Regions from separate parts of the Rhizobium sp. SRI_017 genome, predicted to be linked through region 2. Evidence: predicted binding sites of a transcription regulator. Region 2 holds the regulator's gene; the other holds the start of a gene.
What was found. The regulator PhoB, encoded in region 2, activates phosphate uptake and scavenging genes when phosphate is short. The targets are predictions, from matches to a motif close to TGTCATNNANCTGTCAT.
Positions count from the first base shown of each region.

Region 1 (3,279 bases), on a different contig from region 2:
TTTCTCGACGCTCGCCGCCGGCCGCTTCTATCTCCGGCCACGCCAGACAGCGATTCGGCCTTTGATCGAGAATGTCGTCGAAATGCTGTCGAGCCGGGCGCATGCCAAAGGCATCGAGATCGCGGCGATCATCGATCCCGTGTTGCCAGAGGCCGTGGAACTGGACCCGGCGCGTTTCCGCCAGGTCCTCTTCAATGTCATCGGCAATGCCGTGAAGTTCACGGAAAAAGGCGGCGTGCTTGTCCGTGTCGACCGTATCGATGAGGGCCTGATCATAAGGGTCGAGGATACGGGGCCCGGCATGAATGCCGCCGAGCTCACCCGCATCTTCGGCGAGTTCGAACAGGGCGACCTGAGCCGCGCCCGCGAAGGTGGCGTTGGCCTGGGACTGGCGATTTCCGCGCGGATCATGGCCGAAGCGCATGGCGCGATCGCGGTCGAGAGCGAATCGGGAAAAGGCACGCGCTTCACCATCCGGCTGCCGGCGGCGTCCGCAGGTGCCGGCATGCGCAATGGCCGCGAACTTGCCTCCGCTGACGTCATGCTGCTTGCGCCGGATGGCCCGGCGGCCCATGCAATCACGACTTCCCTCACGAACCTAGGCGCCAGGGTCCGCAACTTCACCAGTGTGGAGGCTGCGCGCTACGAACTGGTCCGACGACCGGTCAATGGCGTGATCGTCGATCATCGGCTCGATGCCGATTTCGCGGCACATATGGCGGATGATCCCGCGCTTGCGGCGGCCCGCAAGGTTTTCCTCGTCAGCCCCGAATCACGCCCGGCGACGATGTCTGGCGATGTCTATGACGGCTGGCTCATCCGGCCGCTTCGCGAGCAATCGCTGATCGACGTCCTGACTGGCAGGCTCAAGGGCCTGGAGCGCCGCCAGACCGATCGCGAGGAGTTCCCGGTTCTCGCGGCCGAGGCGTCCGACGATGGCGAGCCGCGCCCTGCTATGCCCCGCTCGGCGAGCGTCATTCTCGCCGAGGACGATCCGGTCAATGCGCTCATCGTCCGGACAATGTTGGAAAAGGCCGGCTTTGCGGTACGGCTCGCCACCAGTTTCTCGAAACTGTCAGAACTTCACAGGACCGAACCCGCGTCACTCATCGTCACCGACAACACGCTCGACGACGGCACCTGCGACAGTTTCATTGCTGCCTTGCGCGACCGCGAGGATGCGCTTTCCGTCGCCCCAGCCCCCATTATCGTGCTGACTGCAGACAGCCGGCAGGAGATTCGCCACGACCTTCTTACGCGTGGCGCCAATCTCGTTCTCTTCAAGCCTGCAAGGGCGGATGCGCTGATATCAGCGGTCCGCGACCTGCTCGGCCGCCACGCAGCCTGAATTTTGCCCCCTGCGACAACCAGCAACTGTCATTCTGCTGTCGTCTTGATATGGTTATAGACGACCCATATTAGAGGTCAGCCATATCCAGCGAGGACAGTCGACGGATGACGCTTGAGGTCGCCGAAACCAGGATCGCAACACGCAGCCCCGCCGCCCGCGCGATGGACGCCGCGGCCTCGACGCCTGTGCTGGGACGCCTTGGTTCGCTTGAAACTCGTCTTGCCGCGAATGGGGAAGAGATCCGCGCCGCCCAGTTGATCCGCTACCGGGTCTTCGTCGAGGAGATGGGCGCCCGTCTGCCGCCAGAGGCGATGATGGCCGGGTTGGATTTCGACGCCTTCGACGACATATGCGACCACCTTATCGTTCTCGACAAGTCGCTCGAAGGCGATACGCCGGACCAGATCGTGGCGACCTATCGCCTGCTACGCCAGGAAGTGGCCGATCGGCATTCCGGGTTTTATTCGACAGCTGAATTCGATATCGCCCCGATGATCGCCCGCCATCCCGGCAAGCGCTTCCTCGAACTTGGCCGCTCCTGTGTTCTGGCACCCTACCGCACCAAGCGTACGGTGGAACTGCTCTGGCAGGGCAATTGGGCCTATGCGCTCAAGCACAATCTCGACGTGATGTTCGGCTGCGGGTCGTTCCCGGGCGCCTTCCCGGAATTCCATGCGCTGGCGCTGTCCTTCCTGCATCATAATTCGTTGGCGAATGGCGATTGGGCGGTGCGCGCCACCTCGAACCGCTATCGCAACATGGACTTGATGCCGCTCGAGGCGGTTAATCCAAAGCGGGCGCTGATGGCGATGCCGCCGCTGATCAAGGGGTATCTCCGCCTTGGCGCCATGGTCGGCGAGGGGGCAGTGGTCGACCATGCTTTTGGCACGACCGATGTGCTGATCGTGCTTCCCGTCGAGAGCATCTCGACGCGTTACCTGAATTACTACGGCACCGACGCGCAGCGTTTCGGGTCCTGAGTTTGCGGTTTTTGCTCGCTGAACATCCGAACCCCTAGCCTTCAGCGGGTCCGGAGCTCCTGAGCTCCGGCATTTTATTCTCTCCCCTCACGCCGGGCAGTTGCTTTGCCCGGCGCTCCTCGTCCTAATCGAGCCGAAGGGCAAGTCCGCGAGCTCTCGCTCGGTCATGCGCCGTAGCGCCGGGTGGAGCAGCGGGTCGATCTCCGTCTGATCGACGTCTGCGGGTTCAATGAGCCTCTCGATCAAGCTCGCGAGAAACTTCAGCATTCCGATACGCCTTTCATCCTTTGGAGCCGTTGGATGTGTCGATTTGGCTGTGGTTTTCGCTTGTCTCGAGCGTGTTGAATACGACGTTTCCAAGGCTTATCGTTGTTGTGATGAAATCAATATCTGCCCAAAGCGCTCCGGAAACAATTGAGATTACCGGCAGTCCGATATAGAAAAACTATATGAGAAACCTCAACACCGTGCATTTGAATGGTCTGCGAGCACTGGAGGCCGTCGGCCGCCTGGGGTCGCTGCAGGCGGCTGCGGACGAGCTCGGCGTCTCGATCGGCGCGGTTAGCCAGCAGGTCATCAAGACCGAGGGCCAGCTCGGACACGCGATTTTCGAGCGGACCGGCAAAGGCCTGGTCGCGACCGAAATCGGCCGACCCATTCTCGCGCGCCTGACCGATGGCGTTCAGAAGCTTTCCGAGGCGGTGGCGCTCGCCCATCGGCGTGACAACAATTGCCTGACGATCTCGGTGGCGCCGGTTTTCGCGTCGCGCTGGCTCGTGCGCCGTTTCGACAATTTCGCCCGTGAGCATCCGGAAATCGTGCTCCGGATCGATGCGACGATGCAACTGATTGACCCCGCCATATCGGATGTCGATCTCGGCATTCGCGTCGGCGACGGGCACTGGACCGACGTTCAGTCGGAACTGCTGCTGGAGCAGCAGGTCTTTC
Region 1 is NZ_JBYCZP010000001.1:837,415-840,693, forward strand. It holds gene AC2YI2_RS04245 (hybrid sensor histidine kinase/response regulator) at 1-1,348, shown strand, start outside; gene olsB (l-ornithine N(alpha)-acyltransferase) at 1,513-2,331, shown strand; gene AC2YI2_RS04255 (hypothetical protein) at 2,419-2,598, opposite strand; gene AC2YI2_RS04260 (LysR substrate-binding domain-containing protein) at 2,781-3,279, shown strand, end outside.
Region 1: the regulator PhoB is predicted to act here: its motif matches at 1,376-1,392, upstream of olsB (l-ornithine N(alpha)-acyltransferase).

Region 2 (3,279 bases):
GTCGCGTCTGCGCTCGATCGCACAGTTCGAGCGCGTGGCGCTGGAGCGCGAACCCGAGGAAGAGCCTGAGCCCGTCGTCGAGGCACAGCAGCCACATTCGTGGCCGGTCGAGCCGCCGAGCCGCAGCCATCAACCCACGCCGCTACCAGGCTCTGAACCGCTTGACGCAGAATTCGAGGATGAGCTTCCGACATCCGCGCCCGCCATCGAGCATGTTCGACAGTCAGAGCCGGCGCAGGGTGAACGCGCCACAGAACGCGTGGAACCCATGGCGGAGTTCGCCGCCCAGAGCCGGCCTGCAGCCAATGTGCGCGGCAACGAACCTGACATTGACGACTATCTCACCGGGCTGACGGCAACGCGCGAGGCGCAGTCTTCTGCGCCGGCAGCGCAGCCACAGGCCGCCGAATGGGACGACAAGGCTGCCGAGGCCATCGCACCGACGACGAAGCGCCGCCGCAGCTTCGCTTCATTCCTCGCTTCGACCTTTGTCTATCTTTTCCTCCTCGGTATCATCGGCGGGGGCGTCTGGTGGGTCTATGACACCGGCATGATCGAGGCGGCCATGAAGGGCGGCGGCGACTTCAACCTCGTGCCCGATGCACTGCGTTCCGAGAAGACGGACCCGGCGCAAGAGGAAGCGCGGCTCGATACGCTGCGCGGCTTTTCCGGCGACTGGATTGATATCTTCAAGCCGGGCACCAATGCCGATGCAGCCAAGCCACGCGCGAAGGCGGCCATCACGGAGCATCGCGACAGCGACGGGCTTGCCACGGTCATAACCTCGAATGCACCTGATCAGGACGGCGACGTGCTGGTCGAGGTGCCGGCCGGGCTTCTACAGGATTTGGCTGGCAAGACCTCGACCATCGCGATCACCGTCAAGTCCAATAGCGACAAGCCGGCCCAGATCTACATTCAGTGCGAATTCAAGACTCTGGGCGACTGCGGCCGCCATCGCTATACGGTCACCAACGAGCGTGCCGACGAACTCATCCAGGTGAAATTCGACGGCAAGATGAGTCCGAGCTCCTCTGGCCATATCGTCATCAACAGCGATCTCACGGGCGAGGGCAGTTCGATCCGCCTCTACGGCATCCGCGTCCTGCCGGGCTCCTGACCGCTCCGGAACGGAAAACGGCCCGCCTCCTGACTGGAAGCGGGCCGTTTCTCTTTCAAAACTTCCCGTCAGACTTCCATCGCATAGCCCGCGCCGCGCACGGTGCGGATGATGTCGGGCATGTTGGAAATGTTGAGCGCCTTGCGCAGGCGGCCGACATGGACGTCCACGGTGCGTTCGTCGACATAGATGTCGTGGCCCCAGACGCCGTCGAGCAGCTGTGAGCGTGAGAAGACGCGGCCGGGCGAAGACATGAAGAACTCGAGCAGCTTGAACTCGGTCGGTCCGAGCCGGATCTCGCGCGACCGGCGATGGACGCGATAGGTCTCGCGGTCGAGCTCGACATCGCCGCATTTCAGCACCGACGAGATCGCGCTGGGACGCACGCGGCGGAGCATGGCCTTGACGCGGGCCATCAGCTCCGGCGTCGAGAACGGCTTGACGACATAGTCGTCGGCGCCGGTGGAGAGGCCGCGCACGCGCTCGCTCTCCTCGCCGCGGGCGGTCAGCATGATGACCGGCAGGCGTTCGGTCTGCGGCCGCATCCTGAGCCGCCGGCAGAGCTCGATGCCGGACACGCCAGGCAGCATCCAGTCGAGCACCAGCAGGTCCGGCACCCGTTCCTGGAGCCGGATATCGGCCTCGTCGCCGCGGCCTATCACCTCGACGTCATAGCCTTCCGCTTCGAGGTTGTAGCTGAGCAAAGTACCCAGCGCTTCCTCGTCTTCCACCACCATGATTCTCGGCTGCATCGATACTATCCTGTAGGCCGCTATTCAGCGGGCTGGACGACGGACGCGGTATTGTCGTCCTTCGGCCGTTCGCCGGCCGGCTGCTCGCCGGTCGACATGTAGTAGATGGTCTCGGCGATGTTGGTCGCATGGTCGCCGATGCGCTCGATGTTCTTGGCGCAGAACAAGAGATGCGTGCAGGGCGTGATGTTGCGCGGGTCTTCCATCATGTAGGTGAGCAGCTCGCGGAACAGCGACGTGTACATCGCGTCGATCTCTTCGTCGCGGGCGCGGATCTGCTCCGCCTTCTCAGGAGAGCGCGTCGAGTAGACGTCGAGTACGTCTTTGAGTTGGGAGAGCGCCAGTTCGGAGAGATGCTCGATGCCGCGGGCGAGCGGACGGGGGATGCCCGTCGTCTGGACTGCAATCACGCGCTTGGCGGTTGACTTGCCGAGGTCGCCGACTCGCTCGAGGTCCGAGGCGATACGGATCGAGCCGATGATTTCGCGGAGGTCCGAGGCAACGGGCTGGCGCTTGGCGATCATCAGGATGGCCTTGTCGCCGATCTCGCGCTCGGTGGCATCCACGATCGTGTCTTCCGAAATCACGCGCTGGGCAAGTGCTGCATCGGAAGTCACGAGTGCGTGAATCGCGTCGGAAACCATCTGCTCGACCATGCCGCCCATTTCGGCGATGCGGCGGGCGAGCGTCTTCAGTTCGTCGTCGAAGACGGAATAGATATGTGCGGTGGACATGTCAGTACCTCATACTGTCGGGATACGTCTAAGGGCTTCGTCGGCTGGGATCAGCCGAAGCGACCCATGATGTAGTCCTGGGTGCGCTGGTCGTCCGGATTGGTGAAGATCTTGTCGGTGTCGTTCTCTTCCACGAGATAGCCGAGGTGGAACATGGCGGTCCGCTGGGACACGCGCGCCGCCTGCTGCATCGAGTGGGTGACGATGACGATGGTGAAGTTTTCGCGCAGTTCGTGGATGAGCTCCTCGACCTTGGCGGTCGCGATCGGGTCGAGCGCCGAGCAGGGCTCGTCCATCAGGATGACTTCCGGGCTGACGGCGACGGCGCGGGCAATGCACAGACGCTGCTGCTGACCACCGGACAGGCCGGTACCGGGCTCGTGCAGGCGATCCTTGACTTCGTTCCAGAGACCGGCGCGCTGCAGGCTCTTCTCGACGATCTCGTCGATCTGCGCCTTGTTCTTGGCGAGGCCGTGGATGCGCGGGCCGTAGGAGACATTCTCGTAGATCGACTTCGGGAACGGGTTCGGCTTCTGGAACACCATGCCGACGCGGGCGCGAAGTTCCACGACGTCAAGCGACGGGCGATAGACGTCGCCGCCGTCGAGCGTGATGCTGCCGGTGACGCGGCAGCCTTCGATCGTATCGTTCATGCGGTTGAGGCAGCGCAGGA
Region 2 is NZ_JBYCZP010000019.1:22,436-25,714, forward strand. It holds gene AC2YI2_RS29210 (hypothetical protein) at 1-1,120, shown strand, start outside; gene phoB (phosphate regulon transcriptional regulator PhoB) at 1,189-1,872, opposite strand; gene phoU (phosphate signaling complex protein PhoU) at 1,893-2,606, opposite strand; gene pstB (phosphate ABC transporter ATP-binding protein PstB) at 2,657-3,279, opposite strand, start outside.